3 regions of the Salinicoccus sesuvii genome follow, and region 1 is predicted to be linked to each of the others. Evidence: riboswitches for the same ligand, from Rfam matches in the RefSeq annotation. Region 1 holds a riboswitch; each other region holds the start of a gene.
What was found. Region 1 has a riboswitch for S-adenosylmethionine ahead of ACFOJ8_RS01555 (Na+/H+ antiporter NhaC family protein). Riboswitches for the same ligand answer to the same signal wherever they lie in the genome.
Positions count from the first base shown of each region.

Region 2: another riboswitch for S-adenosylmethionine. It lies ahead of metK (methionine adenosyltransferase); the one in region 1 lies ahead of ACFOJ8_RS01555 (Na+/H+ antiporter NhaC family protein).
Region 3: another riboswitch for S-adenosylmethionine. It lies ahead of ACFOJ8_RS02570 (5-methyltetrahydropteroyltriglutamate--homocysteine S-methyltransferase); the one in region 1 lies ahead of ACFOJ8_RS01555 (Na+/H+ antiporter NhaC family protein).

Region 1 covers NZ_JBHRWV010000001.1:309,644-314,455, forward strand. Annotated here, with positions in the region: gene ACFOJ8_RS01545 (AbgT family transporter) at 1-367, shown strand, start outside; gene ACFOJ8_RS01550 (M20 metallopeptidase family protein) at 394-1,563, shown strand; gene ACFOJ8_RS01555 (Na+/H+ antiporter NhaC family protein) at 1,648-2,943, opposite strand; SAM riboswitch class I at 3,020-3,120, opposite strand; gene ACFOJ8_RS01560 (thioredoxin domain-containing protein) at 3,289-3,795, shown strand; gene ACFOJ8_RS01565 (response regulator transcription factor) at 3,912-4,812, shown strand, end outside.
Region 2 covers NZ_JBHRWV010000002.1:101,930-106,741, reverse strand. Annotated here, with positions in the region: gene ACFOJ8_RS03215 (hypothetical protein) at 305-535, shown strand; gene metK (methionine adenosyltransferase) at 588-1,781, opposite strand; SAM riboswitch class I at 1,872-1,977, opposite strand; gene pckA (phosphoenolpyruvate carboxykinase (ATP)) at 2,128-3,708, shown strand; gene ACFOJ8_RS03200 (NUDIX domain-containing protein) at 3,754-4,212, opposite strand; gene yidD (membrane protein insertion efficiency factor YidD) at 4,288-4,527, shown strand; gene menE (o-succinylbenzoate--CoA ligase) at 4,528-4,812, opposite strand, start outside.
Region 3 covers NZ_JBHRWV010000002.1:4,772-9,583, forward strand. Annotated here, with positions in the region: gene ACFOJ8_RS02565 (S9 family peptidase) at 37-1,728, shown strand; gene ACFOJ8_RS02570 (5-methyltetrahydropteroyltriglutamate--homocysteine S-methyltransferase) at 1,761-2,867, opposite strand; SAM riboswitch class I at 2,948-3,045, opposite strand; gene ACFOJ8_RS02575 (YceI family protein) at 3,230-3,760, shown strand; gene ACFOJ8_RS02580 (YkyA family protein) at 3,929-4,567, shown strand; gene ACFOJ8_RS02585 (polysaccharide deacetylase family protein) at 4,591-4,812, shown strand, end outside.

The DNA.
Region 1 (4,812 bases):
CGGTTTCATCATTCTGGCAGGACTGATCAATATGATGATCGGCAGTGCTTCGGCAAAGTGGGCGATTCTGGCACCAGTATTTGTACCGATGTTCATGTTGCTCGGATATGATCCGGCGCTTACACAGTTGCTCTATCGTATCGGTGATTCCTTCTCGAATCCAGTGACTCCGATGTTGCCATATTTGCCACTGTTGCTGGCGTTTGCCCAGAAATACGATAAAAATGCAGGGCTTGGGACGCTTATAGCTGCCTTGCTTCCATACGCCATCGTTCTGTTTTTCGCTTGGACGCTTCTACTCATTGTATGGTACCTGCTCGGGATACCGTTAGGTGTCGATGGTCCGATCTATCTGCCTGAATCTTAAACTAAAATTATGTGAGGAGTGGAAAAATGAATGTAGATCAGCAAATTGAAGGTGTAATGGAAGAAGTGATTTCCTGGCGCCGTACCATGCACCGTCATCCGGAGATTTCGTTTGAGGAGCACTGGACGAGCAACTATATCGCACAAGAGCTTGGGAAGATCGGTAATATTGAAATTTCAAGACCAACAGAAACAAGTGTGCTCGGTATCGTGAAAGGCGCCACCCCCGGTCTTAAGGTCGGTTTACGTGCCGACATCGATGCGCTCCAGATTAATGAAGAACGGGACGATATTGATTTCATCTCAGAAAATGAAGGTGCGATGCATGCGTGCGGTCATGATGGTCATGCGGCAATACTGCTTGGAGCAGCGAAAGTGCTCGTTGAAAATATCGATGCTCTCCATGGGGAAGTGTATCTGATTTTCCAACATGCAGAAGAAGTGCCGCCAGGCGGAGCAGCTGAAATGGTTGCGACAGGTTTATTCGACGACCTCGATTTCATTTATGGACAGCACCTCTTTACACCCATTGCGACGGGTCAAATCGGTATTAAAAGTGGATCGATCACTTCGAACTCGGATAGCTTCGATCTTAGGATCCAAGGCAGCGGGGGACATGCCTCCCAACCGGAGAATGCCATTGATCCGATTACCATCGGTGGTCAGATTCTAAACCAGTTCCAGACGATTGTTTCGCGGATCACGTCACCGCTCGATTCTGTTGTCATCTCGACGACAAAATTCCATGCCGGCAGTGCAAAAAACATCATACCGGATACAGCGATGCTCGAAGGCAGTGTCCGAACACTAAGTGATGAGACAAGAGCTGTGGTTGCTGAAAGGATGGAGAAAGCAGTGGAAAGTATTTGTGCCATGTATGGTGCGACCTATGACTTCTCATTCAATATTGGTTATTCGGCAGTCGTCAATGATTCACTAACGACAGACAAGGTGAAGGAAATTGCTGAACAAAAATTCGGAGACAAAGTGTTTGAATTTCCACTTGCTATGGGTGGTGAGGACTTTTCTGCATTCTCCAGAATCATACCTGCAACTTATGCATGGATCGGTGCTGGCAATAAGGAGAAAGATATGGAGTACCCGCATCACCATCCAAAATTCGGCATTGATGAAGCGGGGTTCATCGATGGTGTCAAAATGATGGTGTATACTGCACTTGAAATGTCGAAAGAATAGTATATGAAGAAGGCTGATTTGCGAATGTGTACCATTCGCAAATCAGGCTTCTATTTTTGGATCATGTAGCGGTTGGTGATTGGCCTATTTGGACGTCTGTCTTCTCGGGAAACCAATCAGTATCGCGATGATTCCACAGATGAGCAGTGTGACGGGATAGATAGAGTAAGGAATGATAGCCACAGGTGATATGGCAGCGAGACCGGCTGCAGCAAGCATCTGGCCACCATAGGGAATAAGACCTTGGAAAGCGGCGGCGAATATATCAAGCAAGCTCGCGGATTTCCTACGATCGACACCGTATTCATCGGCGATGTCTTTCGCTAGCGGTCCGGTAATGATGATGGATATCGTATTGTTGGCTGTACTCAAATCTGTTGCACTGACGAGTGCGGCGATACCAAACTCGGCACCTTTCTTGGAACGAATTCTACTCGTAATGAAATGCAGCAAGTAATCGATGCCACCGTAGTGTTCTATCAACGCAATCAATCCACCAATCAGTACTGCGATGATGGCGATATTCTGCATATTACCGATGCCTTCGCCAGCAGCTGCGACGAGAGAAGTGAAAGTATACGATCCATCAAACAGGCCGATGAGCCCGGCGAAAACGGTGCCTCCAATCAGAACAATGAGAACGTTGACACCCATCAATGCGATGGCCAAAACAGCAAGGTAGGGCAGTACTTTGATGAGATTGAATTCTAGGTCAGTTGGCGGTGTAGTAGATTGCCCTGAAGTAATGAACCACAGAATGACAATCGTCACAAGCGCACCTGGCAAAACAATGAAGAAGTTCGTTTTAAACTTGTCGACCATTCTGACTTCTTGAGATTGTGTGGAGACGATGGTGGTATCTGAGATGACTGACAAGTTGTCACCAAACATCGCACCGCCGATGACCGTCGCGATGGCCAATGCGAGCGGCAATTCGGTTTGCTCGGCTATACCAATGGCGATGGGCACCAAAGCGACGACTGTCCCTGTGGACGTTCCCATGGATATGGATATAAAGCAGCAGATGATGAACAATCCGACGAGTAGCAGGTTGCTCGGCAACAGTGACAAACCAAGGTTGACAGTCGATTCGACCGCTCCCATATTCTCAGCGACTTGTGAGAATGCTCCGGCGAGCAAGAAGATGAGCACCATCAGCATAATATTCTCGCGTCCTGCGCCTTTAGTGAGTATGGAAATTTTTTCGTTCAAGCGCTCTTTCGGTTTCAGCACCATCGCGACGATGATGGAGATGAAGAGTGCCACAGTGATCGGCATGGCACTGAAGTCTTGAGCGGCGATACCGGTCCCAATAAATAGGGCAACGAAGACGAGTAGGGGGAATAGAGCAAGTGCACTGCCCCGATTGATGTTTTTCATGAGTTATGCCTCCAACGAATGTATCCAGAGAAATAAAAAAGCCCACTTCATAAAGAAGAGGGCAGCAATCCATCTCTTCTTATCTTTCAAGCACTAGGCTTCTGGAATTGGCACGGGGCTCATAGAGCTGCTGCCGAGGCTTCGAAGGGCCAGTCCCTCCACCTCTCTGGATAAGAATCATTCAATTTAAATTTAAAACAAACTTTACCGCCTTTATGCGCTTATGTCAATGAGAAATAAAGAGCCTTCATAATATTAAAATTGTGTAATTATTCAATCTTTTAAAACATGCAATCTTCCTATATAATTGAAAAGCAAAATAGAACGATGGAAGGGAGCATTATCATGGAATATGCACCACAGCTGAATCTGGGTCCAAGCGACGCTCATAAGCATGTCGAAGTATTTTTAAACACAGCATGCCCATACTGTGTCAATTTCTTTCTGGCAGCCCATGAAACACTTATGCCGCGAGTCGAAGCGGGGGACATCAGATACACCATCAAACACTACGATAAGCCTAAAGTCAGACTGCTTCATGGCACAATCGCAAATCTCTATATCGACTACAACCAGCCGGAACAGGCATATATGCTTCTGCATACCCTTTTCAAAACGCAACAAGAATGGCGTACATTGAGTAGCAGTGAAATTGAAAAGATGATGGAGCAGGAGTACGGGTGCAGTGAGCAGCGCAGCACAATGAACCTGAGTTTGGACATCACAAAGGAAGCATTGGAGCGTTCTGTCACAGTGGTTCCCACCGTTTTCATCAACGGTGAAAAGTTCAGCTTTGAGAGCCAGGCTCCAGTTCACGATATCGCAGAAGCGTTGGATAAAGCAATTGACTGAAATTCAATTCATTTACATACGGAGTACATATTTCTAGCATCTTCGGGTAAATTCCTATAAGAATCTACCGTTCTACCGGTACATACAGAAGAAACCTACAGAGGAGATGTTGGATGATGGCTACAGCGATTGAAATGATAGAAAAATTCCAGCAGACTTTTGCGACCCAGTACGGGTTGACGTTCTTCCTCACTGATGGCAGGGGAGAAATTGTTACCTCTATCGAAGGGGACAACAGTCTGTGCCGAGCGATGCTGGATCGAGAAGAACTTTTAATAGAGATTTCAAATATATTAAAGAACGATGAAAGAATAAATAGACCACTCATCTGTGAGGTGGGTTCGGGTATACACATCATGGTATCCCCTGTTGCTGAAGGAGACGGCGTCCAGTACTATCTGTGGGCAGGGGTGCTTGTGGAAGCGGGCATGGAGCATCAGTGTCAGCCGGAGGAAAGCGATACGGTGCCTGTTCTGCATGAGGCAGATCGCGAGGAGTGGCTTGATCTTGTCGATAGGATGGCGGAGCTGGCTTCGCTTTGCCTGCGCCATGAAGTGGAGGATCCTCTATCCGGTTTCTGTATAGAGAGATTCAGAAAATACATACACGAAAATAAAGATGCCAGTGTAGAAATGTTTTCTCAGATGACTGGGAAAGATGGAGAAATTGACTTTATGGGAATTGCTGAGCAGACTGCTGAGGATACCTATACAGTATCGAAAGTAATCGGCGAAGGCGCAGAAGTGCTTAAGGACCAGTGCTTTCTAATTGGTGAAGGGTTTCTTGGCAGGGCGGCATTGATGGAGGAGCGCTCCTATTGGGAGGACATCGGTGAAGACAGACGTGCAAGGTTCTTTTCTTCAATGGAAAGACCGCCCCAATTCCTGTTCATAGATGTAGTGAAGATGGGTGACGGGTCTGTATCTGTCATATTTGGAGGCAGTTTGACGAAAAAGAAAGCCAGTCACGCTACTAAAATCCTCATGCAGATGGTTGCGACTCTTGTCGAATCGAGCC
Region 2 (4,812 bases), on a different contig from region 1:
TCCTTCCGTATTAAAATGGGTCATCTTGACTCAAGCTCTGTTCATTATATCAAAATAACATCAATTTACGATTAAAATAAATAATTTTGTAGATATTGACTCCCCTTTTGGTATCTATTATATGAAGAAAATTTTTAGTAACACTTTCATCAATTCGGATAATTTTACTTTTATACAGATTCGTAGGTTACTTCATGTTTTATTATCGTCCGCACGGGTAATACTTTACTAACTTGCTAGTAAGATTAGAGAGATAGCGAGTGCCAGAAATTGGCCCATAGTTAAAAACTAGGAGGAATAATCAATGGAACTCAAAAAGTATCTAATGGCGGGCGGCTTTGCATCTGTACTTGTACTCGGTGCATGCGGCGGTGACGACTCAATGGAAGAAGATACCATGGAGGAGGACACAATGGAAGAAACAACCATGGAAGACGAAACGATGGAAGATTCAACAATGGAAGACGACATGGAGATGGAAGATGACAGCATGGAAGATGACATGGAGATGGATGATACCGACTCCGACAGCTAATACCACTTCCGAATATAAAGGATCTCGGCCGGGCCGAGATCCTTTATTTGCTTTAATTCACTTTAAGGCTTGATAGAGACGTTTTCAATTGTGGAGCTTTATCAAGCTTTTCCCAAGGAAAATCATGGTCGCCACGACCAAAGTGACCATAGCTGGCTGTATTTTTGTAAATCGGGCGACGTAGATTGAGCATATCTATAATCCCGTCCGGAGAGAGATTGAATGTCTCGCGTATGACGTTGACAATATCAGATTCTCCGTAGTCCGAAGTACCGAAGGTATCCACTGAAATCGACACAGGTTCACTTACTCCGATTGCATAGGCTAGCTGAATCTCACATTTGGATGCGATATCTGCAGCCACAATATTCTTTGCAATATATCTGGCCGCATATGCTGCAGAACGGTCGACTTTTGTAGGATCTTTACCACTGAATGCACCACCACCATGACGGGCATATCCGCCGTACGTATCTACAATGATCTTTCTGCCTGTTAAACCAGCATCCCCTTGCGGACCCCCTATAACAAATCGGCCGGTCGGATTGATGATATATTTTGTGTCTTCATCTAGCAGCTCAGTAGGGACCACTTTTTGAATCACTTGCGCAATAAGGTCTTTGCGGATCGTTTCGGTTTCTATTTCCTCATGATGCTGGGATGAAATGACGATAGTATCCACTCTTTTGACGGCGCCTTTTTCATCGTACTCTACGGTAACCTGTGTCTTTCCATCAGGTCTCAAGTAGTCTATGGTTCCGTCTTTTCTCACTTGCGTCAAGCGCCTCGACAATTTGTGAGCCAGTGATATTGGCAACGGCATGAGTTCTTCCGTTTCATTACATGCAAAGCCGAACATTAAACCCTGATCGCCGGCGCCTGTAGAAATGGCATCGGTCTCCCTTGTTTCGACAGCATTGTTGACACCTTGCGCAATATCAGCCGACTGCTCATCTATTCCAGTCAATACGGACATTGTTTTGTAGTCATAACCATACTTGGCACGGGTGTAACCAATCTCCTTGACAGTTTCTCTTACTATTTTAGGTATATCAACATAAGTATTCGTACTTATTTCTCCGACGATCATTGCCATACCGGTGTTAACAACCGTTTCACAGGCAACTCTTGCATTCTCATCCCCTTTTAGTATTTCATCCAGTATTGCATCGGATATCTGATCCGCAATTTTGTCGGGATGCCCCTCAGTTACGGATTCAGAAGTGAAAAGTCTACGTTCTGCCATTGCATATTTCTCCTTTATGATTATTAGCTATCTCCCGTTACCAAAAAATAAAGCCTTTTCCCAATAATACGAGAAAAGGCTCCGCTCTTCCCCTTATCGATCAGAATAACTTCTGCATCCTTTAGCACCTTTCTTTATAGAAAAGAGGTTGCTGGGCTTCATCGGGTATGTTCCCTCCACCGGCTCTTGATAAGAGATAACTTAGACTATAATATACTAGATGATTGCGTCCAAATCAAGTGAATATTATTTTTGTAAATATTATGTTACGTCATTTATCAATGTGTTATACTAATTCGTGAAAGCTACATCTACTTTGAAAATACATAAAATGGGGGCGATGATTATGACAGACCATAGAGGACTTATCGAAAATTTGGTAACTAGAAAAAATTCACATATCCAGCTTTCTACATCTCAACTGGTTGAAAAGTCTTTGGAAAGAAAAGAAGGTAAGCTTGCAGCAACGGGTGCGTTGCGCGCTGAGACTGGTAAGTATACTGGGCGTAGCCCGAAAGACCGTTTTATCGTCAAAGACGCGGTATCGGAACATAAGGTAGACTGGGGAGAAGTCAATCAGCCTATCTCACAAGAAATTTTCGACAACCTTTTCGAGAAGGTCATCAATCACCTTGGAGACAAGGAAGAAATTTTTGTTTTCAACGGCTATGCCGGCGCGGATGAAAAGACGCGTCTTGATCTTAGTGTCATAAATGAGTTCAGCTGGCATAACATGTTTGCCCGCACTATGTTCATCCGTCCCGAGAGTGAAGAAGAAGCTCGCACCATAGAGCCACAATTCACTGTAATTTCTGCACCGACATTCAAAGCTGACCCTTCGACCGATGGTACGGAGTCGGAAGCTTTCATTATCGTTTCACTTGAAAAGGGAGTTATTTTAATCGGAGGAACCGAGTACGCTGGTGAAATGAAAAAATCCATTTTCTCCATTATGAACTATCTGCTGCCTGAACAAGGCGTTATGAGCATGCACTGCTCTGCGAACGTTGGAGAGAACAAGGACGTTGCGCTGTTCTTTGGACTCTCTGGTACGGGTAAGACGACACTTTCTGCTGATTCTCAAAGAGAACTGATCGGTGATGATGAACATGGCTGGAATGAAGACGGGGTATTTAATATTGAAGGCGGATGCTACGCTAAGACAATCAACTTGTCTGCAGAGAAGGAGCCTGAAATCTTTAAAGCCATCAAGTTCGGCTCTGTGCTTGAGAATGTTGTCATTGACGAGTCAGGCATACCTGACTACGACGACAATACACTTACCGAGAACACCCGTGCAGCCTACCCGATCGACCATATAGACAATGCACGCATCCCATCTGTCGCTGGCCATCCGACGACCATCATTTTCTTGACTGCGGATGCATTCGGTGTACTTCCCCCTATCTCAAAGCTGACTAAAGAACAGGCCATGTATCACTTCCTGAGCGGATTTACTTCGAAGCTTGCCGGTACAGAACGAGGTGTGACCTCGCCGCAGCCAGTATTCTCAACATGCTTTGGTTCTCCTTTCTTACCATTGCACGCAACGACCTATGCAAATATGCTTGGTGACCTGATTGATGAGCATGGAGTCGACGTCTATCTGGTTAACACTGGCTGGAGTGGCGGCGAGTACGGTGTCGGCAAACGTATGGATCTTAAATATACCCGTTCGATGATCAGAAGAGCCATCAGCGGAGAACTGCTACTCAATCCGTTTGAAGAGGATTCCACTTTCGGGCTAAGTATTCCGGCTTTTGTTACCGGTGTACCTAAGGAAATTCTCAACCCGAGAAATATTTGGATTTCAGAAGAAGCTTATGATGAGAAAGCCTACAATTTGAAGCAATCCTTCATAGAGAACTTTAAGAAGTTTGGGACAGAATCTGAAAGTATCGCGAAAGCAGGCGGCTTTAAACTCTAGCAGAAAAGTAAATACGCCGGATACCGAGCTCGGTATCCGGCGTATTTACTTGAATGTTTCGTGGGCTTTGCTCATCTGGTACAAGTAGTCTATACAGCAATCATCGAGAAGAAAACTTCTTTTGTCTTCTGGTATTTCCTCCACCGTACTACAGACGATGGGGCCATATGTTTCGCCATATTCACATATGAAGGAGATATCATTCACTTCGGCAAAATAGACTCCCTTTGTGAATGGTTCTGTATCATGAACTGTATATGCTCCGATATAAGTTACTACATCAAGGCTCGCACCTGTCTCTTCGAATACTTCCCTGCGCAGCGCATCTTCAGCTCTTTCCCCTACTTCGATCTTACCGCCGGGAAATTCAATACCGCGTACTTTATGATCGGTTAGAAGATATTTGCCGTCGATTCTGCAGATTCCAAGTACGTGGTCAAGCGGGACAGCATGACCGAGCAGAAGCGTAACTCTTCTGTTTTTATGATCTTTGAATTCAAGCATCCTATCATCTCCAAATTTGCTTAAATCCAGTGTACCCTATATCATGGTAGTATTAAATGCTGGAGCAGTGATTATATGAAAACAATCCTTCTATGGCTAATGCGCTTCTATCAGAAGGCGATTTCTCCTATGTTCCCACCTAGTTGCCGGTTCAATCCGACATGCTCTAACTACGGCATAGAAGCAGTACAAGAACATGGTGCACTAAAGGGTGGCTATCTTACAACCAAACGTATCCTTAAATGCCATCCATTCCATCCGGGCGGATATGATCCCGTCCCTCTCAATCCCGATAACTACAAAAAGAAGCAGTGATCACTGCTTCTTTTTTTCGTCATAAACCTTCTGATTACGCACTCTTGAGACTTTGCCTGTGGAAGTCATCAAGATTTGTGACATCCTTATAATTTCTTTTGGTCTTTTATATTTTGCAACCCGACCCTCCAAATGCCTCATGATCTCAGCATCTTTGATTGTCATCCCATAGCGCGTCTCTATAAGTAGCACAGGTACTTCGCCCCACTCTTTGTCTTTTCTTTTTACGACAACAGCATTTGCCACTTCAGGCATCATCATGATTACATCCTCAATTTCCTTAGG
Region 3 (4,812 bases), on a different contig from region 1:
AAGGGGAGATGCACATTGGATCATTATATCAAATATATGAATCTCAAATACTGCGATAAAAAGCGAAGACTCTATTTCATCAGTAATGAGAGCGGCATGCATCAGCTATGGGAGATGGATATCGCCGATCAAAAAAAGCGAAAGGTCACAAGTTTTAGTCAGAACACCAAAAACTTTTGGATTGAAGCGAACCATATCGTCGTCGCCACAGACTACAATGGAAATGAGAGGAATCAGTATCATAAGTTGGATAGTAGAATAGCAACTGAGATAACTAGCCGGCCGGACTATTTCCACTACTACGGTAAATATAAAGTAGGCGAAGATTCGTATATAGTCATCCGCAACCACTATGAACACTCTACTTTTGAACTGTGCAAGATGGAAGGGCAGGGCAATATCGAAGTTATATATGTTTTTAGTAACCCTATTCATTTCATCCATGAACTCTCGACAGATAGATACTTGCTCTCGATGGATGTAGATAATATCGATCAGATACTAATGATCTTTGATAAAAAATCAGGAGAACCGGTGGTATTGCCACTGCCCAAGGCTCGATTTTCAGCTTTTAAGTTCATTCGTGACACTTGCTTTTGTCTATGTGATATAGAAGACGGATATAAGAACATATACGAAATAGACATAAATAATGGAAGATATAAAAAAAGAACGTTTTTCAAATGGGATATCGAACATTTTAAACTGTTTAATGATAATAAAGAAGCGATGATATCATGTAATGAGGATGGTTTTTCTAAGCTTTACAGACTCAATCTAACAACATGGGAAGTCGTTCAGTTGCCCTTCAATCGGGAGGGTGTTATCCATTCACTGGCAATCAGGGGGCAACAGGAAGTCTTTTTAATCTATTCCTCAGTAGACCAACCACACTTAATATACTGTTATGACCTGGATCAGAAGAGTTTTAAGGTTATGGCTGGGAATGAAGCGTGCGAGCCGATATCATTTAAAACAGCGAGCTATCCGTCATTTGATGGAACACAGATTCCTTACTTCATCTATGAATCGGAATCTGATATGGGAGCCGTCATTCACATCCATGGGGGCCCTGAATCTCAATCCAGACCGGAATTTAATACGCTCTACTATCTTCTGAATAAGACAGGCCTTTGTGTCGCTGTACCAAATATACGGGGGAGCATGGGTTATGGACGACCGTATTTAGAAGCGGACGACAAGGAGAAGCGTCTCGATGCTATGAAGGACGTTGTGGAATTAAGACGTCACCTCATTAAAACAGAACATGCAGATGCCTCTCGTGTCAGTGTAATGGGTAGAAGCTACGGAGGTTTAATGACTCTTCTACTTGTAACGCATCAACCGAGTTTGTGGAGGGCTGCGGTGGATATTGTGGGTTTATCCGATTTGGGTACTTTCTTCAGTCATACACCGCCTTGGAGACGACGCATGAGAGCGGCAGAATATGGCTCCATGGAGACACATGGGTCTTTTCTTAAGGATATTTCGCCACTCTCCAGAAGCCGCCAAATCACTGCGCCTCTGATGATATTCCATAGTCATCATGATTCTCGTGTACCCTATACTGAATCGAAACAAATGGCAGAAGTCATGGAAGAAAACGGACAGGATGTTACTTTTACAGTCTATGATAATGAAGGACATACCTTCATGCATCGTGAAAACCTAGAGGATATGCATCACAAAATAGCTAATTTTCTTACGACACTACACGAGAAAAAATAAAAATAAGAAGCACCTCAAGGTGCTTCTTATTTTTATTCACTTAGCAATTCTTCAGAAAGTGAAACAATGTATTTGAGTTTTGCCCACTGGTCTTCTTCTGTAAGTTCATTACCGTGGTGCGTGGATGCAAATCCGCACTGAGGACTCAGACAAATCTGCTCTTTTGATACATATTGTGTGGCTTCCTCAATGCGTGCCTTGATGACGTCTGCATCTTCGAGTTGCCCATGTTTCGATGTGAAGAGGCCGAGTACGACCTGTGGTCCGTCTTCAGGAATATAGGAGAGTGGACCGAAGTCGCCGGAACGGTCATCATCATATTCTAGGAAAAAGCCGTCGACACGTTCTTTTTTGAAAAGGACAGGAGCGATTTTGGCATAGCTGCCTTCAAAGGCCCACTTCGAACGATAGTTTCCACGACATAGGTGAGTAGTGACGACCAGATCTTCAGGCTTGTTTTCAAGCGCACCATTCGCAACTTTCAAAGCAAGGTTGATCAGTGTTTCCCTATCGTAATCGCCGTCATTGAATGGCACTCCAGGAGCGCTTAGACCGGCGATATACACATCATCCAGCTGAAGGTAGCGACAACCTGCATCATAGAAAGCCTGGATAGCATCTTGGTATGCTTTGATAACATCTTCTGCGTATTCTTCTAAGTCGGGATATATTTCGAGGTTCCTTATACCAGCATTGAACAGCTGATTCGGACTCGGGATGGTCTGCTTCGCCACCGCACGATCACCCACAATGTTTTTGAATTCAACGAAATCAGCTACGTGCGGATGGTCTGGATCGAATGAAACTTTGCCAGTTACACGCACGTTGTACCGTTCCGTTTCTATGCCATCGAACTGGTAACCGTGATCTGGTATGTATCCTTCTACGCCATTCAGATGTTCTAGAAAATCAGTGTGCCAGAACCGGCGTCTGAATTCGCCATCGGTTACAGCTTTAAGACCGACTTCAATCTGTTTGTCGACGACACGTGAGATTTCCTTTGTTTCAATCTCTCGAAGTTCTTCATAGGATATTTTATCTTGAGCGTAGTCCTTTCTTGCTTGATGGATACTCTCAGGGCGTAGAAGGCTTCCTACGTGATCTGCTTTGAATGGTGCTTGTACAGTTGCTTTTGTCATTATAATTCCTCATTTCCAATTTTTAATATAATAATCCCCAACTTTTCAAATTAAGATAAGTTGGGGATGGATATCCTTTTACCTTATCTGCGAGCACTGCTCTCTGGATTTAGCACGACACGGAATGTACGTTGCTGAGGCTTCATGGGGCCAGTCCCTCCACCTCTCTGGATAAGAATTGCAATTATTATATTATTGAGTACTCTAAAGGATAAAGAATATTCTGTCAAGCAAAGCTTAAAATATATTATTCAAGTTTATTTCTTTTTAAAAAAATAAATAAAACTACTTGCCAAAAGTAAGTAAGTGTTGTAAAGTTAAATTATCTTAAATTAGAGATAATAATTAATGGGGGTATTACAATGACAAAGTTCGTATCAGATGCAGCACACTCAGAAGTCGGTTTTCAGGTAAAACACATGATGGTTTCAAAAGTGAAAGGTTACTTTGAATCATTCACATTTGAAGTGGATACAGATAAAATTGAAACGTTCGAAAACGCTGAAGTTTATGCAGAAATCGACGTAGATAGCGTCAGTACTAAAAATGCAGATCGTGACGCGCACTTGAAATCCGAAGATTTCTTTAACGTTGAAAAAAATCCAAAGATTATCTTCAAGTCACGGAATGTAACTAAGAACGGAGATACAGTAACGATTGATGGCGATGCGACTATCAATGGCGTCACTAAAGAAATGAGTATCGATCTTCAGTACAATGGCAAAGGCACAAACCCTTGGGGACAAGAAGTTCACGGATTTGAAGGAGAATTTACGATTAACCGTGAAGACTTCGGATTGACATGGAACCAGACGCTTGAGACAGGCGGCGTACTTGTCAGCAAAGACGTAAAAGCAATGCTTGAGCTTCAATTCTCCGAAAAGAGCGAATAAGTTAAGAATAACCAATACAAAAAACCACAAAGAGTAAAAATTACTCTTTGTGGTTTTTTTATATCTCGACAGGGGATATACAATAGAGCATAGTAGCCAGTTCCTTAATTTACAAAAAAATTCAGAACTGTTATACTCTCCAGAGCGATTCAATAAAGGAGATGGAACATGGGAATGAGAAAAATCAATATTCTATCAGGTGCTGCCTTGTCGATACTACTGTTGTCAGCATGCAATAATGATATCGACAGCATAGAACAAGCACTTGAAGAGACAGAGGAAACGCAGGAATCCGCTGTTTCTGATTTACAGCAGTTGGTAGAACTAGAAAGTCAGCTTCAAGATGCGTTCAATACCGATATTTCCGAAGACGAAGACTTGAGTTCTTTTGCTGATGGTTCTGCTACCGTGTTCAATAATATCGACGAAAGAAAACAAAAATTGGAGAACCTTGAGAGCTTAAGTAATGAATTCTCTGAACAAAGAGAGAAATTCGCAGAAATTGATGTTCAAAGTGTTTCTGGGGAAACTGTTAATAGTGTTGCCGACAGACTTGGATCCCTGAGCGGTTCCGTTGATGAATTTACATCAGCGTATGATGTAGATCTAGACCAGCAGGCGGACTACTTTGAATCTCTCGGCCAAGATGACGCAACGTACGAGACATTCGAAAACGGTATAGAATCGGTGAATGAAAGTCGTGAGACAACACAATCCCTGCTTGTCGATGTGGATACAGAACTTGCGGATTTGCAGAGCCTAAAGGACGAGCTTTCCTCGCAGTTGGATGCAGCTGCCAATGAATAAGATTGCTAAAGGAGATTAGGATGATGAAAAAAAGAGCACTCTTATTAATGTGTTGTGGTGGAATGTTGTTTGCTGGCTGTCAGAACGATGATACGGACAACGCGTCGGAAAATGAAATGTCCGAGCAGCAAGAGACGAGTGAAGAAGTGTCGGAAGAATCGTCGGTGGGAGAAGCAACCGAAGAGACAGAGTCGGTTGAAGAAACGGATTCAGATGAAGCGGAGCCAATGGAATACGAATACGGG